3 regions of the Halomonas sp. FeN2 genome follow, and region 2 is predicted to be linked to each of the others. Evidence: predicted binding sites of a transcription regulator. Region 2 holds the regulator's gene; each other region holds the start of a gene.
What was found. The regulator PhoB, encoded in region 2, activates phosphate uptake and scavenging genes when phosphate is short. The targets are predictions, from matches to a motif close to TGTCATANNNNTGTCANA.
Positions count from the first base shown of each region.

Region 1: KF947_RS08520 (PhoX family protein) is a predicted target of PhoB. The motif match lies at 6,410-6,427, and genes of this name have one in related genera.
Region 3: KF947_RS14585 (esterase-like activity of phytase family protein) is a predicted target of PhoB. The motif match lies at 2,212-2,229, and genes of this name have one in related genera.

Region 1 covers NZ_CP074200.1:1,841,805-1,851,650, reverse strand. Annotated here, with positions in the region: gene KF947_RS08555 (YbaN family protein) at 1-153, opposite strand, end outside; partial or broken gene KF947_RS08550 (ATP-binding cassette domain-containing protein) at 263-964, opposite strand; gene KF947_RS08545 (FecCD family ABC transporter permease) at 1,018-2,058, opposite strand; gene KF947_RS08540 (heme/hemin ABC transporter substrate-binding protein) at 2,055-2,933, opposite strand; gene KF947_RS08535 (ChuX/HutX family heme-like substrate-binding protein) at 2,930-3,985, opposite strand; gene KF947_RS08530 (TonB-dependent receptor domain-containing protein) at 4,017-5,990, opposite strand; gene hemP (hemin uptake protein HemP) at 6,110-6,280, opposite strand; gene KF947_RS08520 (PhoX family protein) at 6,491-8,626, shown strand; gene KF947_RS08515 (beta strand repeat-containing protein) at 8,826-9,846, opposite strand, start outside.
Region 2 covers NZ_CP074200.1:2,423,413-2,433,258, reverse strand. Annotated here, with positions in the region: gene KF947_RS11160 (LysR family transcriptional regulator) at 1-853, opposite strand, end outside; gene KF947_RS11155 (hypothetical protein) at 932-1,288, opposite strand; gene KF947_RS11150 (HU family DNA-binding protein) at 1,288-1,560, opposite strand; gene KF947_RS11145 (NAD(P)/FAD-dependent oxidoreductase) at 1,669-2,859, opposite strand; gene KF947_RS11140 (chorismate--pyruvate lyase family protein) at 2,997-3,560, shown strand; gene ubiA (4-hydroxybenzoate octaprenyltransferase) at 3,596-4,486, shown strand; gene phoB (phosphate regulon transcriptional regulator PhoB) at 4,598-5,287, shown strand; gene phoR (phosphate regulon sensor histidine kinase PhoR) at 5,290-6,576, shown strand; gene KF947_RS11120 (hypothetical protein) at 6,885-7,196, shown strand; gene KF947_RS11115 (hypothetical protein) at 7,831-8,133, shown strand; gene KF947_RS11110 (hypothetical protein) at 8,691-9,020, shown strand; gene KF947_RS11105 (copper chaperone PCu(A)C) at 9,112-9,606, opposite strand; gene cysZ (sulfate transporter CysZ) at 9,706-9,846, opposite strand, start outside.
Region 3 covers NZ_CP074200.1:3,139,290-3,149,135, reverse strand. Annotated here, with positions in the region: gene KF947_RS14585 (esterase-like activity of phytase family protein) at 1-2,119, opposite strand, end outside; gene bfr (bacterioferritin) at 2,466-2,948, opposite strand; gene KF947_RS14575 ((2Fe-2S)-binding protein) at 3,140-3,346, opposite strand; gene KF947_RS14570 (RDD family protein) at 3,505-3,978, opposite strand; gene lptG (LPS export ABC transporter permease LptG) at 4,044-5,108, opposite strand; gene lptF (LPS export ABC transporter permease LptF) at 5,108-6,187, opposite strand; gene KF947_RS14555 (leucyl aminopeptidase) at 6,334-7,854, shown strand; gene KF947_RS14550 (branched-chain amino acid aminotransferase) at 8,007-9,104, shown strand; gene KF947_RS14545 (DNA polymerase III subunit chi) at 9,205-9,636, shown strand; gene KF947_RS14540 (MFS transporter) at 9,678-9,846, shown strand, end outside.

The sequences.
Region 1 (9,846 bases), 580 kb from region 2:
CCATGCCTCAAAGCGCGGTGAGCCTTTGGAGGCACAGTAAACAGCCATTAGCATAAACACGGTGGTCGGCAGCAGGGGTAGAAAAATGCCTAACACACCGATGCTAAAACTCATCCCTGCCAGCATTACCCACATGAGGCTGATCAGTCTCATTCTTGCTCCCCAATTGGCACGGTGATGCCTATATTGCCCTTTACGTATGGATAAGTATGGACTTATATGAGGGCTTTGCCACTCGACTCGTTGGCTGCTGAAAGCCGTCTTAAGGCGCCAGGGCGAGCAGGGGCTTGCCATGGGGGCCGCCCTCAATGTGCTGCAACTCGGCCGCGTAAATCTTCGCGATGGTTGCGGGGTTGAGTACTTGGTTGGGTAGACCATGGTCAATACGCTGCCCTTGATGTAGCAACCATACCCGGTCAGCGTAGGTGCTGGCGAGATTAAGGTCGTGGAGCACGCAAACAATGGCCATGTGGTGCTGCGTGGCCCAACCGCGCAGTTGGCGCATCAGGCGCTGCTGCTGGCCGATATCCAAGGCGCTGGTAGGCTCATCCAGAAGTAAAATACCGCCATCCTTGGCGGTGGGAGAACACCTTGAGAGTAGCTGGCAGGCGCCTCTCGCGATCATCACCCGCTGGCGTTCGCCGCCGGACAGCGAGAGTACGCTGCGCTTGGCGAGGCGGGTTAGATCCAGATCATCCAGTAGCGCCGCTACTAGTGATTTAGCCGGGTTACTGCCTAGACTCAACAGCTCGTCGGTTTGCCAGTCAAAGCCGGGTAACTCCTGCTGGGCGACCAACGCTCGGCGATTGGCAAGTTCGGCGATGGGCCATTCGCGCAAGGGTGTGCCATCCAGATGTAGTTCGCCCTGTTCGGCTGGGCGAAAGCCTGAAAGCATGCTGAGCAATGTGCTCTTGCCCGCGCCGTTGGGGCCGACAATGGCTAGCAGCTCGCCGGGTCGAATCGTGCCATCTAGTGGGGCGATAGTAGGTGTGGTGGTTAAGCCAGCCTGATGGAGCGTTAGCATGCTCGGTTCCTACGCATTAGTAGGTACAGGAAGTAAGGGCCGCCGATCAGGCTAGTCAGCAGCCCGACGGGGATTTCTGCCGGGGCAGCGACGGTGCGGGCCAGGGTGTCAGCCACGACCAGCAGTAGCGCGCCGCCGAGCATCGAAGCGGGTAACAACAGCCGGTGGCCAGGCCCTAGCCAAAGCCGCAGGCAGTGGGGCACCAGCAGGCCCAAAAAGCCAATGACGCCGGTAAGCGCCACACAGATTCCTACTCCCAATGAGGTCGCGATCACCACCCGGCGTTTTAAACGCGCCGCATCCAGTCCCGCCGCATGGGCGGTAGCTTCGCCCAGCTGGAGCAGGTCGAGTTCACGAGCGCTAAGCATTAACAGCCATAGAGCAGCGGCAATTAGGACGAGGGCTAACGCCGTGGTGCGCCACAGGGCGTTAGTGAGCGTACCCATGCCCCATAAACTAAGCTGGCGTAGCTGTTCATCGCTGGCGATAAAGGCTAAAACCCCACCGCCAGCTCCGGCTAGGGTGTTGATGGCCAAACCAGCCAGTAACAGGGTCATCACAGCGGCGCTGCCGCCGCCCTGGCGCTTGGCGATGCCAAAGACAATCAAACAGACGCATAAGGCGCCCAGAAAGCCTGCTGCAAACTGACCGTAAAGGCTGCCTGCGCCGCTGTTTTGAAACAGCACAATCCACACGGCTACGAAAAGCCCGGCACCACTGGCAAGGCCGAGCAGGGTGGGGTCGGCCAGCGGGTTACGAAACAGCCCTTGCATGGCGGCGCCGCTACCGGCAAGCATTGCACCCACTGCCACGCCCAGCAGTAAGCGCGGCAGGCGCAGCTGCCACCACACCTGAATACTGAGCGAGTCGGCTTGGCCGCTGATGAGTCCCCAGGGGGAAATGCCCAACGCGCCAGAGGCGGCCGCCCAAGCTAAGGCCAGCAGCAGCGTAGCGGTTAATCCGACGAGCACGCGGGTAGTGCGACTCACCGGCAGCCGCACTCGGAAACGGTCAGTGTTAAGAATGGCTATCATGGGCTTAGCTGGGCGCTAGTTGGTGCGCTCAATAGCGCTTCAACGTCCTGGCGCAGGGTGAGTAGCTGATCGGGCGTGCGCGGGCCAAAGCCAAGCAAGGCTTGGTCATCAATGATAATCAGCTGCTGCTCTCGACCTGCGGGCGTTAACGCCATACCGGGTAACTGCCATAGCGCGGCTTCGCCGCCCATTGCCGCCAGGCCCCGTTCGGAGACAATCACAACCTCCGGCGCTTGCCGGGCCAGGGCTTCGGCGCCCACGCTGTGGTAGCCCTGCATCGCGGCGAAGGCATTGGTCAGGCCCACCGCTTCGAGCGCGCTATGCGCTGCGGTATCTCTGCCCGCCGCCCGAGGTGTTAAGCCGCTATGCTGCATGATAAACATAGCGCTGGTCGGGGGTAGGGTAGGCAGGTTGGCTAGTCGGTCAAGTTTCTCATCCAAAGCGTCTGCCAATGCCCCTGCTGCGTCACTGCGATCAGTTAATTGGCCGACGGCACGGACTTTATCGGCAATGGCATCAAGGGTTGGCGGGGCGTTAATAGTGGCGACGTCGATCCCCACCGCCTCAAGCTGCGCCAGCACTTCCTTGGGGCCTGCATGTCCTGCTGCTAACACTTGGTTAGGTTTAACCGACAGGACGCTTTCAGCGGAGAGCTGGCGTAGGTAACCCACCGAGGGCAGCTCCGCCATGGCGGGTGGATGCACGACCGTGTCATCCCGAGCGATAACGTTGATATCGGCATCCAGGGCGGCCAGGGTTTCGGCGATATCGCCGCCCAGCACCACCCAGCGCTCGCTGGCCAATGCGGCCCCGGTGGTTAGCCACCCCATCAGCAGTAGTGCCAGTGAGCGGCGCATTAGGCGTTTTGCGTTCATGCCACCGCCTCTTGGCGACCGAGTTCATCCAGCAATTGCCGCCACTCGCGACGCTCCGCGCGGCCTTCCTGGCGCTGTGCGTAAAGTTGCAGCACTAGCGAGCCTTCGGCATCAAAGGCTTCAATGCTGGTCACGCCGCCGTCGCGGTTGGGTTTGCTGACTTGCCACACTTGGTCAATCGCGGTGTCATCAAGGTGCAGGGTGAACTGCTCGCCAAATAGATTCAGCCAGCCACGAGCCCGTTGCGGGGTGGGCAGGGTGCCGGTGCGAATCTGCACGCAGCCGGGGCTGGCGACAAACAGCATCAACGGCAGCGCGCGTTGGCTTGCATGCTGCAGCACTGCTTCCAGGGCATTGAGGGGCAGCGCGCGGGTATAGCGGCCTTCCATTAACTGGTTGGCCTCAATACGCTCCAGATGATGGCGCTGGAGGAGGGCAAAGAACTGGTGCACGTCGCGCATCGCACCCCACTCGCTGGCCAGGGTCGGCGCTTCGGGCAGCGGCCGCTGTAGGCGGGGCATGCTCTGGGTAAACGCCGGCGTATCCCGAGTGCCCAAGGCCGCTAAGGCACCCCAAGAGCGCGGCAGTGGGTTCTCCAGGGCAAAGCATTTGTGAACGGCGCAGCCATGCTGGTTGAATATCTGCAGGCTCCAGCGCCACTGCGCCTCTTGCGCACTGGTGGCAGGCATAGGATCACGAATCAGGCAGGCCCAGTGCCAGTTCGTGTAGAGCAGCCGTAAATCCAGGCCGCCAGGGTCGAGCAGCAGGCCAGTATGCTCCCCGCCGCTAAGCTCAGGGTAGTCGCCGGTTTGCTCTAGCACGGCCAGCCGGGAGCGAGTCAACGCCTTAACCCGCCCCAGTTGGGGCAGGTAGGCAGCGATATCGCTGGGCGAGAGCGGCAGCGTCCATACGTCGCGCCCTAAACGGGCGGCCTGCAGCTCGCCTTCGCTGATCGATAAGCGTTCGGCAATCTCAATCGCAGGTAGCCGCGGCTGCGCGGCGCGTGCCGCGTCAAAGGCTTCGATAATCGCGATCTGTTGGGATGGAATCATGACGCACCTCTATCGGGTTGACTGCATGGATTTACCACTGCCAGTTGAGGGTGGCGAACAGGCTGCGCCCATCGCCCAGGCTGCCGTCGGGGCGGTACCACACCTTGTCGCCAATATTGGCAAGGCGCAGCGAGGTATCCACGGCCGGAGTGAGTTGCCAGGCAAGGTGTACATCGTGCAACCCATAGCCGGGCAGGCGTTCGTCATCGCCCTGCTTATCGAAAGATTGGGCAAAACGCGCTTGCCAGCCCAGGCGGATATCGCTGTTGTACAGAGCCACCTCGCTACCCAAAGTGGCTTCCAGCGGTGTTTGACTGCCTAGGGGCTCGCCAGAATCGCGGTCTTTGCCGGAGACTTCCGACAGGCCCACAAAGCTGGTGAGTAGTGGGAAGGCGCTGGGCTGCCAGGTCACCCGGGCGTCATAGCCCCATAGCTGGGCGCGCTGAACGTTCACCGCCTGGGTGGTGCCCGCCATGATGTCGACGTGGGTGTCGATAAAATCGTCGGCGCGGGTGTCGAAGTAGCTGGCACGCACCTGCCAGTCGCCCTGATGCCAGACCATGCCGCTTTCCCAGGTGTGGCTGGATTCAGGCGAGAGGTTGGGATTGGGAATCCAGTAATTGTCCGGTGTGCAGAAGGCTGGCCCGGCGCAGAAACCGGCAAAGTGGCGCTCGTTAGCGTAAAGCTCGGAAAGGCTAGGCGCGCGAAATGCTTCGGCGTAGCCCGAGAACAGCATCAAAGCGTCATCGGGCCGCCAGGCGAGGCGAAAACGCGGCGATACCTGGTCGTGGACGCTATCGGCTTCATTACCGCTGGCGTCGTAGCGGTCGTAGCGGGCACCCAGGCCAACATCAAACTGGCCGGCGCCGCCATCGGATAGATAGCGTCCAGCGGTAAGCGTGGTGTCGAGATAGGCTGACTCGGTGTCGATATCGGCTTTAGGAAAGCCATTCGCTTCGCCACCTGGCCGTTGGCGTGCCTGCTCCAATTCGGCACCGAACACAAGCGTTTGCGAGAGCCAGCCGTGATCCATGGTGTGGAAACCGTCGCTCTGGAGACCGACCCGCTCTAAGGTGCGGTTGGCCTGGGGCTCATCGATATCCTGCTGGCTAAAGGTAAGCTGCGAAGTGACTTCGGTTGCAGCGCTGGGCTGCCAGCGGTGGCCCAACTGGACGTTGTTGCTTTCCACATCGCGATCGCGCAGCGGATTGCTGGCATCGGTGGAAAGCTGCTGTGGGTTGGCGGGCTGGGTGGCGCGTTCGTCGTAGTGCTGCCAGCTCATAAATAGCCGCTGATCGTCGCTTGGCTCCCAACCGCCTTTTAGCAGCAGGCTATTGAGCGTTGCATCCTCTTCGGCTTCATCGCCCCCGGCGCGGCGAATATCACCGGATTCACTGCGACCGATTGAAAAGAGACCATCCACCTGGCCATTGGCGGTATCGCGGCGGCCAAAGGCCGTCAGGCTGCCCCGCAGCTCATCGCTGGCAGTGGTGCCGCCTACCGATAGGCGTACGCCGCTATCTTCGCCGGGAGCAAGCAGGTCGTTGGCATCCACACTGGTGAAGCTGACCACTCCGCCCATGGCATTGCTGCCGTAAAGGCTGGAGAGCGCACCGCGCGCTATCTGTACTTCTTGAATCAAGCCAGGGTCGAGGAAGAAGTTACCGATATGACCGGTGGAGATATCCTGGCGTACCCCGTCTAATCGCACCAGCACACCTTTACTGCCAAAACCGCGCATACTTAAGGTCTGGCCATTTCGACGCCCTTGTCCAGCCACATGCAGGCCGGGTTGGCGGCTAAGTACGTCTTCGACCCGGCTGGCGGTGGCCAGCACCGCATCATCGCGATCAATAATATCGATAATTAGCGGCGCCCGGGAAAGGTCAGTCGGTGCTCGGGTGCCGGTGACCGTCACTGGGTTCAGCTCGGCATCGTCTGCTTGGGCGGCTAGCAGTGGGAGCAGCGTTAAACAGAGGCCACCAAAAGCGCGTGTGTGGTTCATAAGCCAGAGATTTCCAACAGGGATAAGTGGAAGAGGTCGCTGGCTGGGTGCGATGGGCTACCTGGCTGGCTTTGCTGTATAAATCTTTAAATTAATTAGGTGCTTAGATGTTAAGGGCGTTAGGCGTTAAGGATTAACTTGCCGTTTTTAGTACGGCGCAACACATAGCGGCGCTGTTCATGGTGAATAACCAGCTGGCCTGAGTTACCAAGTAATTCTTTGCTATTCACCTCGTGGGGCGTCGAGGCCGACGTATCTCCCTGGCCAGTGCCCTTGGCGGGTAACTGCATGAGAGAGTAACTCCTGTGTTAATGATAACTATTAGCGTTAATTTAGCAGAGTTGCAGACATCCCTCAATAGGGTTGGGGGAGTAAAAGTGGCTAGCATTCGACCGTTCTTCATCTAAATGCAGGCGCTCCGTCATCGTGCTGTCATTAAGCTTCTTTAGTGTCTCCTAACGTTCAATCGTTGGCTTACAAACGATCAGGGGGAGACCAAAATGAGTAAAGAGATCGAAGATCATCGCCTGTTTAACCACAGCGGCAATCAACCTTTTGCGGAAGTATTGGCGCGCCATGTATCCCGGCGCGATGTGATGCGCGGTGGTTTGAGCATGGCGGCTGCCTCGATGCTTAGTTTTGGCGGTGCTGCGCAAGCGCTTGCCTCAAGCAGCAACCAAAAAACACCCCTGACACTGGCGTTTGAAGCGGTTCATGGGTCGCTCACCGATGCCGTGGTGGTGCCAGAAGGTTATGTGGCCCAAGTCTTGGTGCCGTGGGGCACGCCGCTGAACCAAAATATTACCTGGCAGCCCGAACAGCCGATGACCGCTGAGCGTCAGGCGGAGAGTGTGGGTATGCACCATGACGGCATGGCCGGTTTTGCCCTGGATACCGACAACGCCTCGCGTCGTTTTGTGCTGGCGCTCAACAATGAGTATATCGATCAAGCCGCGCTATGGGCGCCCCAAGGTGGCCCCACTAATGCTGATGAAGGCCAGCGGCCAGCAGAGGAGTCGCGCACCGAAATCAACGCTCACGGTGTTACCCTTGTTGAGGTCGAAAAGAACGCCAGCGGCCAATGGGCGCACGTGCCGGGATCGCGCTATAACCGGCGCCTCACCAGTGCGACGACGATGGAGCTTTCCGGGCCAGTGGCGGGCAGTGACTACGTCAAAACGCGCTTTTCGCCTGAGGGCACCCAAACCCGTGGTACAAACAATAACTGTGGTAACGGGGTAACGCCCTGGGGCACCTATATTGCCTGTGAAGAGAACTGGCCCGATATCTTTGTGAACCGCGGCGAACGCTTCCAGGACGATGCCCGGATTGGTATTCCCACCGATAAAAGCCGCTATGGTTGGGATACTTCGGCAGGTGATGCCTCTGAACAGAATGACGAATTTGCTCGCTTCGATATTACCCCGCGCGGCGAGCGTGCCGAAGACGATTACCGTAATGAAGCACGCACGTTCGGCTACCAGGTGGAAGTCGATCCCTATAGTGATGCATTGGCGGTTAAGCGAACGGCGCTTGGGCGTTTCCGCCATGAAGGGTGTTGGTTAGGCAAGCTGGAAGCCGGTCAGCCAGTGGTTTACTACTCGGGGCACGATGCCCGCAACGAGTACGTATATAAATATGTCTCTGATGCCGCCTGGGATCCCGCCGATGCCAACCGCCCAGGTGAAGAGTACGATCGTCTTGCCATTGGCAACAAATATTTGGATAACGGCACCCTCTATGTGGCCCGTTTCCACGCTGACGGCAGCGGCGAATGGCTGCCGCTAACGCCTAGCACCCAAACGCGCGATGGTCGCACACTGGCGGCGGCGCTGGGGCTAGCCGACGATGATGCGGCAGGTATCATCATCAACACCTGCGATGCAGCGGATTTGTTGGGTGCCACGCCAATGGATCGCCCTGAGTGGGCTTCCGTCGATCCTGCATCCGGTGAGGTGTATCTCACCCTCACCAATAACACGCAGCGTACCGCTGAAGAGACATCCCCAACTTACACTAATGACGGTGAGCGTCTGGAACAGGTAGGTGTTGGTTACGATTTAGCGCCTACCAATGCCGCCAACCCTCGCGCCAATAACGAAGCGGGGCATATTATTCGCTGGCGCGAAAGCCGGTTGCCCAATGCCTTTACTTGGGAGGTGTTTGTGTTCGGCGCCGCCGCTGACGATGCAGATAACCACTCAGGCCTGACAGAAATGAATCAGTTCGCCAGCCCCGACGGGCTCTGGTTCGACGAGCGAGAAGACGGTCAGGGTATCCTCTGGATCCAGACTGATAACGGTTATGATGGGGTCACCGAGTACACCAACGATCAGCTGCTTGCCGTGGTACCTAATGGGCTAGACGACATCCAGGGAACCGGCCCAGTGATTAACCGCAGCAACCAGCAGCAGCTTAAACGCTTTGCGGTAGGGCCTAACGGCTGCGAAGTCACCGGTATTTTTGCCACGCCGGATAAAACCGCGCTGTTTATTAACATTCAACACCCCGGTAACTGGCCTGCCGATGGTGGCGCGCTGACACAAGACGCCACCGTTGCGGCTAGCGGCCCAGTCCGCCCACGGGCATCAACCGTTGTTATTCAGAAGCGCGATGGCGGGCCAATAGGGGTTTAAAATTACGCGCTGAGTGCAGAGCGCTGCCGCTATTAAGACGCCGCTATGTTAAAGCTTCGAACCTCTCTCGGGTTCGAAGCTTTTTTATTCCAGGCTGGGTGAGCCTGACACTTTTTCTGTCGGGCTTCTAACGCCTGAATGGCATTTGACCCTTAATGGCAGTTGTATCGGCCCGTACCTGGGCCGATCTCCTGGCAAGTTACTGTTCTGAGTTCGGCAGGATAAGGGCGTCATCATCAACGTTAAGCACGTAGTCGCCGTTGGTCGGTGCGCTCAGCTTAGGTTTTCCCGATGGTTGGCTGACGATAGCTGACTGATAATCGTCGGTCTGAACAAAGCCCTGCATGTTGGCAGGCACCGAGTCGGGGATGATGAGCTGATAGTTGCCTGCGTCAGCGCCGGTCAATGAAGCATCAACCAGCACACGGTTCTCGCCCGGTGTGAGGCCCGCGAACAGGCCACTGAGCTGAAGCTCTACGTCGTCGCCACTGATGGCGCCGTTAAGCACCCCTTCCAACACCGCCGTCAGCGTACCGTCAAACGGCTTGTCTTGAGCCAGGATATCGGCGGCGATGGCCTTACGCTCGATGGTCAGAGCGCCGTCGATAAAGGTCAGCGCGTAATTGCCGTCGCTGCCGCTGGCGGTCAATACGTAGGTGCCCGCGTTGGTGCCCGTGCCGCCGCTGGTGGTGATCCCATTGAGCACACTGGCATCCTCGCCGTTCACCAGGCCGTCGACGGTAAAGCCGCTAACGCTTTGCTCGGTGCCGTTGTAGGTGGTGGTGCCGCTGTTGGCGGTGACGGTGGCCTGGGCCTTATTGATGGTCAGGGTACCGTCTACAAAGGCCAGTTCGTAATTGCCGTCGGTGCCACTGGCAGTCAGGGTGTAGCTACCCACATTGGTGCCTTTACCGCCGCTGGTGGTCACGCCAGTCAATACGCTTTGATCCTCACCATTAACCAAGCCATCAACAGTAAAGCCATCAACACTCTGCTCGGTGCCGTTGTAGGTGGTGGTGCCGCTATTGGCGGTGACAGTGGCCTGGGCCTTATTGATGGTCAGGGTGCCGTCGACAAAAGTCAGCTCGTAATTGCCGTCGCTGCCATTGGCGGTCAGCGTATAGCTGCCGGCGTTGCGTCCGCCACCATTGACGGTGACGTCAGTCAGTACGCTTTGATCTTCACCATTAACCAGACCCTCGACGGTAAAGCCGCTGATG
Region 2 (9,846 bases):
CTTTGGGCTGTTGGCGGCCTACTCGTGTGACCATATGGGCTTGGGAGCGCTGAAAGAGCGGATGGTCTACCGGGCGCGCCACGAGCGTGCCCGCTTCTATGTCGTGCGCGACAGCAAAAGCCGGTAGCAGCGTAACGCCCATGCCGCTGCGTACATACTGTGCCAATACCACCATGGAGTTGGTATTCATCGCTAGGCGGGGTGCAATGCGTGCGTGCTGAAACGCTTGATCAACCATTTGGCGAACGCCGTGACTGGTGTCCCACATGGCCATCGGCTGATCACTGAGCTGAGTCAGCGTGAGCGGTGACGTTTGCAAGGTGAGTGGATGGTTCGGTGGCAGAATAGCCATTAGCGGCTGAGGCGTCGATGCCCAGAAGCGTAGCTGTGGGTGGGTTCGCTCGTGGAACATTAAGCCGATATGAGTGTGATCGTCGACAATGGCTTCAATAATGCCCGAGGTGCCTGCGGTATGAATATCGAGCTGAATGCCCGCATAGCGTTGGGTAAATTCATGCAGCGGGGAGGCTACCAGGTCACTGACAAACCCTTCACCGACGGTAAGCGATATCTTACCGGTTTCCATGCGCTGGTAGGATTCAAGTGACGCAATAAAGCCTTCATCAAGGGCGCCGCGACGTTCGCAGTATTCAAGCAACATTTCGCCTACCGGGGTAGGCGAAATGCCGTCGCGCTGACGCTCCATCAGGGTTGCTCCCAAGGCTTCTTCCAGCAGAGCAATTTGCCGGCTTACCGCCGAGGGAGCAATATCCAAGCGCGCCGCTGCGCGGCGCACGGAGCCAGATTCAAGGGTAACGCGGAAGTAAACGAGGCGTTGATGAGGTATGTCCATCGATAGCTTTTATACCTCTACCTTGTTTAGCCTAAATTTATTTAAACTAAGCCGCTACCCTATGCCAATCGTAAGCCGCTACAAATACTTGAGTAGTTTTTGCAGCTTATTCATATCGGCGGAATCACCCACCAAGCGCACGCTGCCGTTCATCATGCCGTCGAGAAAGGCCTGCTGGGTTGGCTTTTTGAGCACTTTCAAAGCGGTATCCTGATCACGGAAACGTAGCTCAAGATCTAAGTCCACGGGCAGCCCTTTGCCGGTACTGACACTTTTCGGCGTCATCCGGTAGTGGCGGGCAATGCTTAGATCTTCCGTGGCAATCCCCCAGTCCAGGCCGCGCATGCGTTCTAACTGTTCGCGAAAGCGCGGTTTGCGGCGCAGGGCGCGTTTGAGCAGTACGCCCAGCAGCCACAGCGTCAGCTTGAGCTTCATTAGGAAACGGCGTCCTTGAGTCCCTTGCCTGGCTTAAAGGCAACGTTTTTGCTGGCCGGAATCTGCAGCGGGGCACCGGTTTGCGGATTTTTGCCGGTACGCGCTGCGCGCTCACGTACCGTGAAGGTACCAAAACCAATCAGCGCGACATCTTCGCCCTTGGCACAACTGTTGGTGATCTCATCCAGAATGACGTTCAGCACCTGGCCAGCTTTATCTTTGGACAGGTCGGCACTTTCAGCGATGGCTGCTGCGAGTTCAGGTTTGCGCATAAGGAATCTCCCCTTTTTAAAAGAAATCAAACATCAAACAAATGCATGTTGTTGGGTGCGTAGCCGATTAGGATAGCTTCTCTAGCCTAGTCGTGAACGCGACGAAAATCAGCCTAGCAGCGCAGGTGCTGCTCTGGAAAGCTCCACTTTCCTTCTCACGCAGCCGCCTGTCAACGCAAAACCAATCAAACGTCCGTCTTTATTTTCAGCCAAGGCACTGATATCACCGCCTTCGCCTTCAATTCGCCAGCGCTCGGGCGTGGTGGTTGGCGGGTAGGCCACTACTGGCAGCAGCGGCGTTTTAACCACTACCGGCCAGGCGCCAAAGCTAACGGTTGTGGGGGTGCCCGAAAGCGTTGCCGCCAGTGCCTTAGCGCTGGCTTGCAGCGGCTGAACGTACATGGCATTAACGCCGTCTACGCAGGCTGCATCGCCCAGGGCGTAGATATTGGGGTGCGAAGTACGCAACTGGCGGTCAACGACTATACCGCTAGGCGATACGCTTAAACCCGCTGATTCGGCAAGCGCCGTACGGGGTGCAAGGCCGGTTGCCATCAGCACGAGATCAGCGCTGACGGTGTCGCCATTATCCAGACGTAATAGGATGTCTTCGCCGTTTTCGGCCGCGATGGAATCAATCGAACGGCCAAGGTGAAGGTGGATCCCTGCTTCGCTAAAGGCATCGCCCAAGGCGTTCCCTAAAGGCGGTGGCAGCAAGCGAGGAAGCAGGCTTCCTTCAGGGGCGATGACGCTGACGTGATGGCCGCCAGCGTGAAGGTCGTTGGCAAATTCACAGCCGACCAGCCCCGCGCCAATAATCGCCACCTGTGCTGGGCCGTGGCCTAGCGCCGTGTGAAAGCGGCGGTAGTCGTCCAGGTCATTAATGGTAAAGCAGCGTGAGGCTAAGCTGGGCTCAAGGCTGAAGGGCAACCGTGGTGCAGCGCCAGTGGCGAGTACCAGTGTGTCGTAGCCGAGCACCCTGCCGTCTTCAAGAAGAACGGCTTGGTTATCCACATCCAGTTCGTCTACCTGGGTGTGGATAACCATCTGGGCATTTAGCTCTTCGCCTAGATCAGACGCGCTGCGCTGGGCTAATTTTTCGGGCTCGAGGCCCTTGGCGAAGCCGGTGGAGAGCAACGGCTTGCTGTAGTCATCGCCGCTGTCAGCGCTTACCAGCGTGATTGAGCGTTGGTCGCCCAATCGGCGTAACACCCGGGCAAGGCCAACCCCTGCCATGCCAGTGCCAATAATCACCAGCGCAGCGTGAGAGGACGTTTTCTGTGTTTGGGTGGCGGGCATGCAGACACCAAAAAAAGTTGCTAAAAAGAGTGCGAAAAAAGAGGCGCTAAACCGAGTCGTTAAAAAAGTCGCTGAAACAAAAGCCTTTCAGTGCTCATGTTACACTAGCCAACCCGTTAATTGCCCTGGAGAACTCGGTGACGGCTGCTGCTTTTCGGCAAAATCCTCTATTTTCCCGCTGGCGCCCGATTGATGCGGCGCGGCCTGCGATGAGTGCTTCCTGGTGGCAGTGGGTCGCCTCCACCGACTCGTTAACCGCCCGCTTAATGGTCGCGGGTGGAGAGAAGCCGTTTCGAGTACGGTTGCTACATCAGGGCGTCGGCTGGCCGCGCCAGGATGAGGCTCAGGCGCTGGGCATTGGCTTCAAGCGTTACGCCTGGCTGCGGGAAGTGGCGCTGTGCTTGGATGAAACGCCGTGGGTGGTGGCTCGCTCGGTCGCCCCCCTCACGCAGCTAAAGGGCCAGCGTTTGGAGAGTTTGGGTGAGCGCTCGCTAGGCAGTTGGCTATTTCGACAGCCAGGTTTAGTTCGCGGGCCTTTGGAAGCGACGAAGCAACCCCCGGATTTTATTAGCGTGAATGGTATCGATGGGAGTTGTGCCTGGGGAAGGCGCTCCGTCTTTTATCACGGCGGCCTGTCGTTATTAGTGCAAGAGTATTTTTTGGGTGCGATGGCAGATGATCTTGGCCTGCCTTCGCGCTAGGCTAGCGCCTGCATCTTATTCTTCGTGAGGTAAGCATGGATCGTTCACTGTTGCGGCCGAAGGGATGGGCTCGCGTGACAGACTTTTTACAGCTGATGCGCTTGAATCGGCCGATAGGCACATGGCTTTTGATGTGGCCGACGCTATGGGCCCTTTGGGTGGCTGCGGAAGGTGTACCAGGGCGAAATGTGCTGGTGATTTTTGTGGCCGGCGTTTATGTGATGCGCGCCGCGGGCTGCGTAGTCAATGACTATGCGGATCGCCACTTCGATGGGCATGTGAAACGCACAAAACATCGTCCGCTAGCGACAGGCCGTATCAGCGAAACCGAAGCCCAACTGCTGTTTATTGCGCTGGTGGCCGCTGCGTTTATTCTGGTATTACTGACCAACTGGTTTACGGTACTGCTCTCGCTGGGCGGGGTGCTGCTGGCGATTATTTATCCGTTTATGAAGCGCTATACCCACTTTCCTCAGGTGGTGCTGGGTGCGGCGTTTTCCTGGGCAATTCCGATGGCGTTTGGCGCCATACTTGGCCACGTGCCGCTGGAAGCATGGCTGCTATTCTGCGCGAATGTGTGCTGGACAGTAGCCTACGATACCCAGTACGCCATGGTTGATCGCGACGATGATTTAAAAATTGGCATTAAATCAACGGCCGTGCTGTTTGGAAATGCGGATCGCTTGATCATTGGCTTACTCCAGCTAGCTACCCTGGGGCTTCTGGCATGGGTAGGTTGGCGGGTTGGTTTAGGTGGCTTCTTCTGGTTAGGGCTCGCGGCAATGGCGGCGACTTTTCTGCATCAGCAGCGCTTAATTCGCGACCAGGAGCGGGATGCCTGCTTCCAGGCGTTTCTTAACAATCATTGGTCGGGCCTGCTGATTTTTGCCGGTATTGCGCTTAGCTGGTGGCCTGTGGCTGGTTAATCGCGGCGGTTGTCATGTAACTGTCATCAAGTCATGGTGTTATCGTCACTGACATGTCATTGAACTGTTTATCTTTGAGCAAGTTTTCTTTGGACACCGTGAGGCTCTGGTATGACCGCCAAGACCGTTCTGATTGTCGATGATGAATCATCGATTCGCGAGATGATCGCGGTAGCGCTGGAAATGGCTGACTATCGCGTGCTCGAAGCGGATAATGCCCAGGATGCTCATGCCATGGTGGTCGACCACCAGCCCGATCTACTACTGCTGGACTGGATGATGCCCGGTACTAGTGGTATTGAGCTGGCAAGACGCCTAAAGCGTGAAGAAGCTACCGCCGAAATCCCGATTATTATGCTCACCGCGAAAGGCGAAGAGGATAATAAAATTCAAGGGCTTGAAGCCGGTGCAGATGACTATATCACCAAGCCTTTTTCACCTCGGGAATTGGTGGCACGGCTAAAAGCGGTGCTGCGCCGTGCGACGCCACGTGGCGTTGAAGATCCCATTGAGATTAACGGCCTGCTGCTTGATCCGGTTAGCCACCGGGTCAGCGCTCACGGCAAAGCGCTGGAAATGGGCCCTACCGAGTACCGGCTGCTACAGTTTTTTATGACCCACCAAGAGCGCGCTTACACACGCAGCCAGCTGCTTGACCAAGTGTGGGGGGGGAATGTGTATGTCGAAGAGCGCACAGTTGATGTGCATATTCGCCGTTTGCGTAAAGCCCTGGGCGAGGTGCATCAAAACCTGATTCAAACGGTTCGGGGTACCGGTTACCGTTTCTCTGCACGGGTGTAAATGTGCGTTTATGGAGTCGTGAGCTGTGGCGAATAGCGTGGCTGGCCACGCTGGGCACCTGCTTAGGCTGGCTGTTGGGTTCGGCCGGGCTGGGGCTCGCGGCAGGGCTTGCGCTATGCCTGTTTTACCACCTACGACAGTTGCGCGAGCTTTACCTGTGGCTCACGCTTAACCCTCACGATGAACCCCCTGCCGCCAGTGGAATGTGGGGCGAGCTATTCGATCGTTTATACCGCTATCAAAAAAGCCAGCGCATTACCCAAAGCCGTCTGCGCGCTACTCTGGCGCGTATTCAAGAGTCGTCTGAAGCGATGCGTGACAGCGTGGTTATGCTTGACCGCCACGGCGACCTGGAGTGGTGGAACAGTGCTGCTACCGCCATGCTGGGGCTACAAACGGCCCATGATCGTGGTCAACACATTACTAACCTGCTGCGCGACCCAAGCTTTATCAGCTACTTTAATGCGCGTAATTACAGTGAGCCGTTAACGCTCACTTCGCCGATTGATGAACGGCGAATCCTGCAATATCAAATTACTCTCTATGGTGACGACGAACGCTTGGTGATGGCGCGCGATATCACCCGCTTGCATCGCCTAGAGCAGATGCGGCGCGACTTTGTCGCCAACGTCTCCCACGAGCTGCGCACCCCTCTGACCGTTCTATCAGGTTATTTGGAAACCTACAGTGATATCGCCGATCAGCTTCCGCCGCGATTGGGTCGCAGTGTCCAGCAAATGCAGGAGCAGACCCAGCGGATGCAGAATCTGGTCAACGATTTATTGCTGCTCTCGCGTTTGGAGATTGACCAAGGTGGGCAAGATCATCATCCGCTGTCACTTGAGCCTTTACTGCAAAGCGTGTGTGCTGACGCACTAGCCTTATCGCATCAACGCCATACCATCACCGTCGCACTTGAGAGCGATGCGCGGCTGCTAGGCAGTGAGCAGGAAATTCGTAGCGCCGTCTCTAACCTTGCCTTTAATGCGGTTCGCTACACACCAGCAGGCAGCCAAATCACCCTGCGCTGGAAAGCTAGCGCTACTGGCGGTGGCTGTATTGATGTGGAAGATAACGGAGAGGGGATTGATCCTGTGCATATTCCCCGCTTAACCGAACGCTTTTACCGAGTCGATAAGGGGCGCAGTACTGCAACGGGCGGCACAGGTTTAGGCTTAGCCATCGTTAAGCACGTACTGTTGCGTCATGATGCGCAACTGCAAATTGAATCCCTCCCCGGTAAAGGGGCGTTGTTTCGCTGCGCCTTCCCCCCCTCGCGTCTTGTTTGATGTAGCCAAATGTCCCGCCGCACAATATTTGTAGAAGTGTGCAATATTGGCATGCAAGATTGGTAAAACCTTGCTCATGTGTCATTTCTACACAGTTTTTAGCGTCATATTTTAGCTGGGTAGATTTCTGAAAATGCTTTCAAGTTGAATTCAAGTTATTGATTTTTGATGTTTTTATTTTATTTTATGTTTTTTTGGCATACCGAATGCAGCAATAAAGTTAAGAAAGACGACCGCAGGAAATGCTGGCTACTGGTTAGCCCTTCTTTCTTGACTAAGCGGTAACAAACAGCGATCGGAGGTGGAATATGATGTCCAAGGAATTTCTCAAGAAAGCTGGCATTCTAGGTGTTTCTTTTGGTCTGATGGCAAGTCCATTAGCTTTTGCACAAACCGATGAAAATTCGGCGATTGACGAAAATCAGGGTATTACAGCTGATGAGCAGCCAATGGATCCACAAGGTGTAGGCAGCTCAAACAGCAGTGATACAGATATGACGAATGACTTAACCCATGACGAAGGCGATGACGTTAGCGACATGGATCCTCAATCAAGCAGCCACTCAGATGATGCTGAGTATGGCGAAGATGAGCTTGTTGAAGAAAATAGCGGTAGCTAATTATTGGTGATTTTTTAGATATCATTGAATGCTTTTTCATCGGATGAAGAAGCGATCAACAGGATGTTACACAGGCAAGGATGCTCTTAGATTCAAGGATGAATCAATAGGAAATCAAAACGTTAGTCAGGGGAAATTCCAAGGTTGGAGTCCCGCACAAGGAGTGGAAGCTAACGTTAGTCATTCCCTATAACCAATTCTGATATCGGGCTCCGCAAAGCGGGGCCTAATTTTTTGCTGCCTACTTTTTTCAATCTATATTTTTCCCTCCCCCTCTGCTTTGTACTTTTCTTGTTTTCTCCCTAAAAACTATACTGTTGCCTTTTGATACGAGGCGTATTTGCATGCGCTTTTAAGGCGGACGTTGAGTAGTGTGTCATAAAGGCACAGACAATTTTGCGCATGTGTCATTAGTGCACATGTAATTAGCGTGCTTTTGTTTGTAGCGGTGTATTATTGCGCACAATATATTTAAAATAAGTAGTTGATTTTATTGCTATTAATTGAATTAATATCGGTTTTGGCATTTTAAGTGCAAGATTAAGGTAGTGAAGCTAACCGCAGTGAGAACTGAGCCAGGGGCCTCTTCTTACTTCACTTCAGCGGTATCAAACAGTCGTCAGGAGTAAATATTATGTTTAACGTATTTGTAAAAAAAGCAGCCGTTGTGGGACTTTCATTTGGTCTACTGGCTAGCCCGTTGGCAATGGCACATATGTCCATTGAAGCTAACCAAGACTTTACCGTCGATGATCAGCCGATTCAGGCACAGTCACACCGTACCTCGGCCCAAGCTGAGTTTAGCCCATCTGATTTGATGTATGACGAAGGCGAGCGCCCTCTAGTTATCAAGGCAGAGTCACACCGCACCAGCGCTCAAGCAGAGTACACAGCAAAAGATTTAACGCATGATGAAGGTGATGGAAACGTTTGGTAACAAAAATTTGCAATTATGTAGAAATACATTACGATTAGCGTGTGAGCTAAACACGCGAAGGCGTGTCAAAACGGTACGGATGCAGATCGATTCAAGGAATGAATCAAGCGACAATCAAAGCGTTAGTCAGGGTTAAATTCCAAGGTTGGAGCAGTCCCGCAAAAGGAAAGGAAGCTAGCGTTAGTCATTGTCAAAGTATTGTGTCCTTAGGCCCTGCTAATGCGGGGTCTGATTTTTTGTGACGCCCAACACCTCTCTCAAACCATTGTCTTTTTCGTTTAAGGTGCTGCTTTCTAGCGGGGCCTAATTTCATTGCATCGCTATGCATACACCGCACCTCATGCAGTCTGCCGATGGGCGATGTCTTAAGTATCTGGTATGTATAGATAACATCCATATGAATAATGAATACATAATCCCTATGGTCATAAAAATCTATGCTATTGATTTTTATGCAATAAATTATTTTTATTTTTTGGCGCCTAATATGCAACGTAAAGCGTGATAGTCGTTCTAATCATCATCGAACGGAATCCATGAATAGTGAGGAGATCACCATGCTGTTAAAAGAAATGAGTCAAAAACTCGCCATAGTAGGTATTGCTTTTGGTCTGGTAGCGAGCCCCTTGGCGATGGCGCAATCATCTATTGAGCTAAATCAAGACCGTACCGCAGGTCAGGATGTCATCGACAAACCTGAGTCACATGCAGCTTCCAAACCATCTCATGTCTCTGCGAGTGACTTGAACCATGATGAAGGCGATAGCTTGGACTTTTCGCCCTCAAGTAGTCGTTTTTCTAGTGCTGAAAAAGGGGCGACCTCTCGCCGAGAGGGTTACACTCCTGGGGAACTCAACCGGGATGAAGGCGATAGCACCGACTGGTAAAAAATAGAATAAGTGTAACTGCTAATGTAATCATTGCTAGCAAAAACCCCGCCAAAGCGGGGTTTTTGCTATAAGTTAACTGCAGCCCACGTCAGTGGTGGTGGCCATCAGCAGCTTCGCTGCCTTCCTGGGCGCCCTGTATCCAAACCTCAATATCCACATCGCCTTGTTCTGCAAAGGTGAGCGTAAGAGGGAACCGCTCACCCTCCTTTAGCGGCTCGGTGAGGCCAATCAGCATTAAGTGAAAGCCGCCACCAGGGCGCATGGTATAAGTCTCACCTGCCTCGACACGAATCTCATCCACATGCCGCATCTGCATCATATCGCCGTCCATTCGCATATCGTGCAGCTCAACGTTGCTGCTCGCAGGGCTGCTCGCGCCAATAAGAGTAACGGACTCTGAAAGGGCGGTGATGTCGACGTAGGCGGCGCCGTTTGCCGCACCTGGTGGGGTAGGGGTGGCGAAGGGGTGCGCAACGCGCAGAGCCTCAGTTTTTACCTCGTGGGCTACGGCTATAGATGCCATCAAAATAGACATAGCGCTAACCAAGAGTACGCCCCCCAGCCAAGCCGTCGGTTTTAACATGCGGTGATTCCTTTGTTGTTAATTGAGCCCAGGATTGAACCTAGGAAAGACGAACAAAACATAAAGGTAGCAAAGTGGCGTAGCCTGGGTAATAAGCGCCTACTGCGGTGTGATGCCGCGTGTATCACCATGTACATTTCGGTAATGGTCATCCCAGAGTAGTACGGCACCCGCTACGGCGCCGGGAATCAGAAATAGATTGGCCAACGGAATCCAGGTGATTAGCGTGACTAGGCCTCC
Region 3 (9,846 bases), 720 kb from region 2:
CGTCGTTGTCGCTGACCAGCCAGGCGTTGCCAGTATCGTTAATCGCCATTCCTTCAATCTTGTCCACCACAAAGCCGTTGTAGCTGGCTAGGTCGGGAATCAGGTCGCGTACTAGCTGTTTCTCAACCACCGGCAGCTCACCGCCCAGCGGGGCGGGTTCCAAGCCATCCAGTGCAATGCGGGTCACTTGCTTGACCTTCGCCTCGGCGCCGATTTGGTTGTCGCGCTCGATCAAATACAGCCAATCGCCATGGGCGGTGATTTCGGAGAGGCCAATCCAACCCTGTTCCACGTTATCCAGCGGGTAATGAACAGCGCCCCACTCGCCACTGTCGATATCAAAACGCAGTAGCTTGACCATGCCTTCGGGGTCATCCTTCCAAGGGCGCTGCACCGCCAGCCAGAGCTGATCATCAATGCGCGTAACGCCTTCTAATCCCCACTTCAATGCCTGTTGAGCGAGCACCTCGGGCAGTTCAATTCCTTGGATAATTTCGCCGTCGGAACCCACATGATAAAGGGTGTTGGCAAGGCCTTTGTCGTTACCTTCGGAAGCGACCCAGAAGCCACCTTCACCATCGGTGGTAATGCCTTCCATATCCAGCCCTAGCGCAGGCTCACCGTTGCGGGTCACGTCCAGCGCTGCAGTAATCCGCGCCGGGGAGGCTGAGGGGTCTATGGTAAAGATGCGCGGCTGGGCGCTGTAGAAGCTGTCGTTGACCGCATAAAGTACGTCGTCAGCGGCGACCAAACCAGAAAGTGCGCCCCAGCCTATCAGTTCATCGGCGCCCGCCGAGGTCAGGGTGGGATAGACCGCTGGCGCATCCTGATATTGATAAATCATTACATGGGCGCGGGGGCCGCCGTCTTCGCCCAGATCCCCTTCATTGGCGGTGGCTAACAGGCCACGGCTGGGAATCGCCACGGCGCCTTCGGGAGACAGGCCCGAGGGCAATAGCTGGGTGAGCTGCGGTTCGGCCAGGTTGCTAACGTCATAAACGCCCACGAGCGAGCCGCGCTCGGAAAGCAGGAAGACATAGGGCGTATCTTCGAACACCGCAAACTCCATCCCCTCCGGCTCGCTGCCCTTGGCATCCGAACGCTTATCGGGGTAGTGCCCCGCTTCAATCACCGCGCGCTCGAATGAAGTACCTGACTCGTATACCACCTCGCCGCGCTTGTTGAAGATTGTCCAGCCGCGCGCGCCGCCATCCATATCGCCTTCGTTGGCAATAGCGAAGTGGTCGTCGTCGATCCACTGCAAAGCGTCCGGCTCACGCAGGCGCTCGGCTTGCTGCTCGTTGAAAATCAGCGCACCGTCATCGCTGGCGTCAATGCCGTCCAGGTCGACAGTCCCGGCACTGAAATCCGCCACCACCTTTCCTGCGTAGTCGAGCACCACAAGGTGGTTGTTCTCCTGGACGGTGACGACGATCTCACCCAGGGTGTTGATATCGACAAACTCCGGCTCGGGATCCTCGGGGGCGATCTCGGCGAGCCCGGTTACGTCGGCGTAGAGCAGGCTGTCGCAGTTAATCAGCCCTTCTGCATTGATCCTCACCAGTGCCACGGAACCGCCGGGCATCTGCGGTACACGTCCATCGCCGGCCTCTTCGTCGCGTTCGTTCTCAATGGCGACAGCGACAAAGCGCCCATCGGGTGCCACAGCGGAAGCCACACTATCGGGCTGCCCGTTCAGCGGGCAGGAGGAGAGTATCTCGCCACTGGTTAAATCGACCGTGCGCAACTCACCGGAAGGTTCGCTGTAGGAAGCCGATGTATTCACTCCGACATAGGCAATATTGCCGAGCACCGATACGGCCGTAGGCTCGCCGTCCATAACGATATTACCCAGCGGTTGCGGATGAGCCGGGTCGCTGATATCGATGCGCCCGATCACGCCCAGCGGGCTATCGGTATACACCAACGTCATGCCATCACCGGAGGCAGCAATGATTTCAGGCGCGGTCTCGCGTGTACGATCTTCGCCCTCGGCCATATTATCGGGAACCGCGAAGCTGGCGATGCGGTTGAAATATTTATCTGCCGCACCTGCCGCTTGCGTGGCGACCAGCATAGCAGCCAGCGCCAACAGTATTGGTCTGCGTTTGAGTATCATGATTGAGTTAATCCCTTGCTTAAGCTTCAGAAACGACTGACTGATTAGGTTATGAAACTTGCTTTGTCCGATTAACTATCCAACACCATGACGATGTCAGGCTTATGACACTCACTGGCTAAGTTAGCACCGCTGGCTATCGGCACACCTCAGCGCTAAACGCGGGTTGCCGCGAAAATGTTAGATGGATAAGTAGTGAAGGAAGATATAGGGGAAAAGGGAAGCGGGAAAATCGATAGGTTAAAGGAGACTTTAGAACGAAAGCAGCCAGTCAGTTAGCCCTGACTGGCTGCTTTTAGCTAGTTTTGGTTGCTAGCTTGTTTCTATACATACGCGCGATAGCGTTTTACTCGTCGCCTGCCATCTGCATTTGACGCTGCATATAGTTCTGGATACCCACCTTGTCGATCAAACCAAGTTCCGTTTCGATGTGGTCGATATGGTCTTCTTCATCAGCAAGCAGGTCACGCAGCATATCGCGAGTCACGTAATCTTTAACGCTCTCGCAATAGGTGATCGCTTCAATGTAGTCGTTGCGGCCATCGTGCTCGATTTTTAGATCGCTTTCGAGCATCTCTTTGACGTTTTCACCGATGTGCAGCTTGCCCAGGTCTTGCAGGTTGGGAATGCCTTCCAGGAATAGAATGCGCTCGATAATCTTGTCAGCGTGCTGCATCTCTTCGATGGACTCATCATATTCCCACTTGGCGAGTGCTTTTAGGCCCCAGTCTTTGTACATCTTGGCGTGCAAAAAGTACTGATTGATCGCAACGAGTTCGTTGCCGAGCGCCTTATTGAGATGCTCAATAACTTTCGTATCACCTTTCATAACGTCACCTTTTCTACTGTAATGCTGATGTTTAATCTAGTTTAGACAATACGATCAAGCAGTTACGTTTGGAGAGAAGTATAGACGTGCATCGCTATACTCCCAGCTTTCCTGAGAGTATAGATAAGGTGTTTAAAAGTTCAAGCAAATCATATATTTGCTAAAGATAACCCTAACAATAGTGATTCGCGTCACACGGCGTAGGCAAGCCCCATATCGGCTTCTTGGCGTGCTTCCTGAACGGCATCGCGGGTAATTGATTTAGCGAAGCACGCGCACTTACCGCACTGCGTTGCGCAGCCGGTTGCCTCGCGTACTTCTCGCCAACTGCGCGCTCCGTCGCTAACGTGCTGGCGAATCTGATGATCGGTTACTCCCTTGCACACGCAAACGTACATGGCAACACCTCATAAAAGTCATGAGATGAATGTAAATGATTCGCATACATCTTATCAAGTAGAAATGACTGCTTTTTGCTATCCATTCGTCTTAATAAGCAAGAGCAGCAAAATAACGTACTGGCGCAAAAGCACTTTTTACCCCATGCCAGCTGAAATTATTTTTTCGGCAAAACCACCGTTTGCGTGTTGGAAGCAATATCCGGCCAGCTACGTCGCTGTTGATCAAACAGCACCCATAAGTAGCCCAAACCAAATGCCAGTAGCGAGAGCCACGCCACCGCGCAGCGGATAAGGCACTGCTTCAAGCTCAGTGAATACCCGTCTACCGTTTGCACCCGTAAACGCCACGCCTGCATCCCCAAGGTCATCCCCCCGCGCGACCAGGAGAAAACAAAAAACAGCGTGACAAAAAACACCAGCAAGAGCTGCAAACTCAAAACATCGCTGGCCGTCGTGCCAATCTCTTCGGGCTGTTGACCAAGCACATAGCGGAAAAACAGCATATGCACGACGGTCACCGCAATCCAAATCGCGGTGACCAAAAAGCCGTCATACAGCATGGCGCCCAGTCGTCGGCCAAGGCCGGCGGGCCATACGCTGTCCAACTGGGTAAAGCGTCGTGTTTGCATAGTTCTCTCGTGGTTTCTGGCTGTTTCTGGGCGATAAGAGGCAGAGCTGGCTAACCATGGCGGTATTAACCATTGCGACGTAGAAAGTAGATCCCGACCCCGGCGCAGGCCAGAGTCGGCACCAGTACGGCCCAGACGGGTGAAAAGCCAAATATCGTCGAGGCGGGCGCCAATAGATCCTGAACGTACTTAAAGCTCAGCCCGGTGATAACGCCGTAAAACACCCGTGTGCCAGCAGCCACGGTGCGCAGCGGGCCAAATACAAAGGAGGCAGCAATCAGCACCAGCGAGCCCATGGTGAGCGGCATCAGCATCTTCTGCCAAAAATACAGCAACGCCTGATCATTCTGTAGGTTCTGCTCTTCAAGGAACTGGGCATAGGCCCAAAGCTCGCTGGGCGCCTGACTCTCAATATCGCGAAGCAGCCTCTCTAGCTGGGTGGGAGTGAAAGAGGTGTCCCAGCCCATGCTTGCCGTCTGGTCAGACTCGGTATGGTCGGCGAAAATGCGCGTGGTAGCGACATTTTCCAAACGCCAGGCATCGTCTTCCCAGCGTGCGCGCTGAGCGTAAGTGGCTTCGACTAGCTGGCGGTCATCAAAGCGATAGCGGGTTAAATCAAGCACGACGTCATCCGCACGAATCGCCCCAAAACGGTAGACGCTGTCGCCCTCGATCTGCCAGCCGCTGCGACTGGTCAGCATGGCGCCTTCCCCCTGGAGTTTTTCCAGCCGCCACGCCTCGGCATACTGCTCGGTGCGCGGGCTGACATACTCGGCGACTAACAGCACTACAACGACCACCACCAGCACTGGCTTCATCACCCCCCATACAATGCGCGCCAGGGATCGCCCAGCGGCGCGCATAACGGTGAGCTCATTGCTGGAGGCCATGCTGCCTAAACCAATCAGCGCGCCAATTAATACCGCCACAGGGGCGTATTGATAGAATCGCCAAGGCGTGCGCATTAGCAAGTAAAGCAGTGCATCGAAGGCGGTATAGCCCGCCTGCACATCGCCTAAATCATCGATATAGGCGATGGTAATATCCAACCCCAGCAGCACGAACTGAACGACAACAATGGCCGCCAGCACGTTGCGGGCAATATAACGATCGAGACGATCAAGCAGCATTAACGCATCCCCTTGCGTTGCGAGCGCCATAGCAATAATAGACCCAGGCCTAAAAACAGCCCATGTACGGGCCACACACCCAGCGTGGTGGGCCAAGTGCCACTGCCAATCGCATCGACAACCGCGAGCAGCAGACTGAGATAGGCGACGTATAAAAATACCGCGGGCAGCAGTTTACCAAAGCGCCCCTGGCGGGGATTAACCCGGGAAAGCGGCTGCGCCATCAAGGCCAGCACAAACACCATAAGCGGGAGTCCTGCCCGCCACTGCCACTGTGCTTGGGCACGGGGGCTTGGATTATTCCACAGCGCAGGCGTGGTGGCGTATTCCAATGAATCCAGCTCCTGCCGATCGCGATTCAACCCCAATCGTAACGTGTAGCGCTCAAAAGTGAGTCGCTCGGCGCTTTTATCGCCCGGCGTCACCCCATAGCGCTCACCGTCATCCAACACCAGAAAACGGCTACCCGTTTCGAGGCGGGTTTCCTGGTAGCCCGATGCCGCCCGGGTAACGTAGTCGTGGGTACCTTCATCACCCGGCTGGTTCTGCTCGTGCACCAGCACATCCTGCATTTCTGTGCCGTCGCTAGAGAAGCTACCGATATAGGCGGTACGGCCACCGCCAAACTCTTGGAAGCGCCCTGGGGCCAATACGGAAACATCCAGGCGACTACGCTGCTCTTCCAGTGCGGTCTCGGTTTGCAGCGCCCCAAAAGGCGTCAGCCAAAGGCTACAGATGCCCACTAGTACCGCAACGACACTGGCGGGCAGTAGGGTCACTTTCAACAGCCGCGTGGGACTCATCCCGCAGGCAACCATAACGGTGATTTCGCTGTTCATATAGAGCTGCCCATAGGCGAGCAGAATGCCTAGAAAAAAAGACAGCGGTAGAATGAGTTCCATAAAGCCAGGCAGGTGAAACATCATCAGACTGCCGAGCATGGTGACAGGAATATCGCCCTCTGCCGCGTCCGAAAAATAGCGGATAAAGCGGCTGCCCATGATCACCAGCAGCAGAATGCCAGCGACCGCCGACATGGTGAGTAACACTTCGCGAGTTAGATATCGAAATAAAATCAACGCGCTCTCCGGCTAGTCGTGCAGGATGCCATGCAATAAGCGTATGGCTTGGGTACACTAATCAAACTATTTACAGTCCCTTTTCAAAATCAAAAGCAACGGGGCATTATCCCGAATCCCTCGATGCTTGTCTTGTTGGAGACGTCATGGAATTTTCCGTTCAGACCGCGAACCCAGCCAAAGCTGAAACACCCTGCCTCTTGGTGCCGGTTTTTAAAGGGGGCGACCTCCTGCCCACCGTCGCCAAACTGGACGACGCCAGCGAGCGCCTGATCGGTCAATTGCTGGAGCGAGGTGATTTTGATGCCGCGCTGGGTAACGTGCAAATGGTACCCTTTGCGCCGGGCCTGGGCGCCGAACGCATCTTGCTGGTGGGCTTGGGAGAGCGTGAAAAATGCCAGGAAGCGGCTTTTATCAAGGCGCTGGATGCAGCCATGACGGCGCTAGTGAAACTGCCGATCGACGAAGCCAGCGTGGTATTTGGCGATGTTCCGTTGGCTGACCGCGACCCGGCCTGGAAAGCGCGCAAAGTAATGGAAGCCGCTGAACGGGCGATTTATCGCTTTGACCAGTTCAAATCTTCCCCTGCGCCAGCTCCCAGCCTTGCCAAGCTAACGTTAATTATCAGCGATGCCGACGCGGTTCCGCAGGTTAAGCAGGGTGCGTTAGTGGGCAACGCTATTGGTCGAGGCATCAACTATACCCGCACCCTGGGTAACCTGCCCGGCAACGTGTGCACGCCCAGCTATTTAGCCGAGCAGGCAGAACAGCTGGGGCGCGACTCACAAGGCGCGCTCGAGGTCGATATTCTCGATGAAGAAGCGCTGGAAGCCCTGGGTGCAGGCTCGCTGCTATCCGTAGGCCGCGGCAGCAAAGAACCCACACGCCTGATCGTGATGAAGTACCAAGGCGCCGAAGAGAGTGAAGAAGCGCCCCACGTGCTGATCGGCAAAGGCATTACCTTTGATACCGGCGGTATTTCGCTCAAGCCGGGCGAAGGCATGGATGAAATGAAGTTCGACATGTGCGGCGCCGCCAGCGTGTTTGGCACCGTCAAAGCCGTGCTGGAGATCAAGCCCAAACTCAACCTGGTGTTTATCGTCGCCGCGGCGGAAAACATGCCCGACGGCCACGCCACCAAGCCCGGCGATATTATTAAAACGCTGAAAGGCCTCACCGTTGAAGTACTTAACACCGACGCGGAAGGCCGCCTGGTGCTGTGCGATGCACTCACCTACGCCGAGCGCTTTACCCCGGCCAGCGTCGTAGATATCGCCACCCTCACCGGCGCGGTGATTATAGGCCTGGGCCATCACGCCACCGGCCTGCTCTCCAACGACGATGACTTGGCGCTGGATCTGCTCGATGCGGGCGAAGCCGCCTGGGATCGCGCCTGGCACCTGCCGCTGTGGGATGAGTATCAAGAGCAGCTTGAGTCCAACTTTGCCGACCTGGCCAATATTGGTGGCCGCCCCGCTGGCACGATTACCGCTGCGTGCTTCTTGTCACGCTTTGCCGACCACTTCCCCTGGGCGCACCTGGATATCGCCGGTACTGCCTGGCACTCCGGCAAGCAAAAAGGCGCCACCGGTCGCCCCGTTGGGCTGTTAACCCAGTACCTGCTTGACCGTGAAGCAGACGCCCAAGTAGAAAATAGCGACGTCTAAGACCACAATCAGGCAATCAACGGTTGCCTTTATTTGACGCAACCGTTACACCTAAACCCATTAGCGTGTGCCTTATCTCAAGGCACACGCTACACCCATTATGACGCCTATATTTGCCCTTCAGGGCTTGGATCAAGTAGAGAGAACATGCCGTGCCCACTAACTTTGAGATTTTGCCATCCAACCAGCCGATAGCCGATGAGATCCGTGACAACATTCTCAAAAACCCCGGCTTTGGCAAACACTTTACCGATCACATGGCCCATGTGCGCTGGACTGTTGACGCCGACTGGCACGGCCACCAAGTGCGCCCTTACGGCCCGCTAACGCTGGATCCCGCCGCCTCTGTGCTGCATTATGGCCAGGAGATTTTTGAAGGCATTAAAGCCTATCGCCATGCCGACGGCTCTATCTGGACATTCCGCCCCGAGAAAAATGCCGAGCGCTTCCGCCGCAGTGCTCGCCGATTAGCGCTGCCGGAACTTTCCGATGAAGACTTTATTGGTTCGCTGAAAGCGCTGCTGGCCCAAGACCAAGCCTGGGTGCCCACGCCTGCCAGCGCTTCTGATGAGTGCAGCCTCTATCTGCGACCATTCATGATCGCTTCAGAAGCCTTCTTAGGCGTTCGCCCCGCCCATGAGGTCGACTACTACGTAATCGCCTCCCCCGCGGCGGCGTACTTTAAAGGCGGCATTGCCCCGGTATCGATCTGGCTCTCGTCTAACTACAAGCGCGCTGCCCCCGGCGGCACCGGCTTTGCCAAGTGTGGCGGCAACTACGCCGCTTCTTTGGCTGCGCAGAAAGAAGCCGAAGCCCACCAGTGTGGTCAGGTCGCGTTCCTCGATGCTGCTGAAAACAAATGGGTGGAAGAGCTGGGCGGTATGAACCTGTTCTTCGTCTTCAAAGACGGCCGCTTGGTGACCCCGCGCCTGACCGACACCATTTTGGAAGGCGTGACCCGCAACTCAGTACTGACCCTGGCCAAAGATGAAGGCCTAACGCCGGAAGAGCGCCCGATTAGCATTGATGAATGGCGCGAAGGCGCGGCGTCCGGCGAGATCACCGAAGTATTTGCCTGCGGCACCGCCGCCGTGATTACCCCGGTGGGTGAACTGGTTTCCGAAAACGAGCGTATCCGTCTGCAGTCCGAGGGTAATAATGAGATCGCCATGCGCATCCGTACCAAGCTGCTCGACCTGCAGTACGGTCGCAGCGAGGATAAGTACGGCTGGCTAACTCAGTTGGTTTAAGCGGTTTTAAAACCAGCGCTTCTCCTTTCAGCACCGCCGCACTCTTGCGGCGGTGCTGTTTGCAATCGACGTATCTGCAATCGTTTTACCTGGAACCGCTATGGCGCGCATTGATTTCTACATTCTGCCCGATACCACCCTGGAGGCGCGCTTGCAGTTCGCTTGCAAACTGGCCGAGACCATCTGGCGCAAAGGCTACCGCCTGCATCTCCACTGTGAAGACAAAGCCCTCGCCGAGCAGGCCGATAACGCGCTATGGAATTTCCGCCCGGACGCCTATTTACCCCATGCCCTGGAAGATAGCGAGATGGCCGCCAGCGTCCCCATCACGCTAGGCTGGCAGCAGTTACCGGTGCCCACGGAAGAGGCCGCACTGCTTAATTTACACCCCGAAATACCCGAAGGCGTAGAGCGCTACGCGCGAATTGCCGAGATCATCAATCAGCACCAGCAAGTCCTGATCGCCAAACGCGCCTGCTGGCAGCGCTATAAAGAAATGGGCCACGAGGTTGTGCCGCATAAGCTCGGTTAACTCATTATTTGACAACAATAACTCAACGAACGAGAGTGCCGATGCTGTCCCACGCCATTTTAGCCCGTACCCCATTGGCCGTTATCGTTATCGCCCAGCTGTTCGGCACCTCGCTGTGGTTTAGCGTTAATGGCGTTGGCTTGGCGCTTCAGAAGGCCGTGGGCCTTAGCGAAAGTGATTTGGGCCTGTTAACCATCGCCGTTCAGGCCG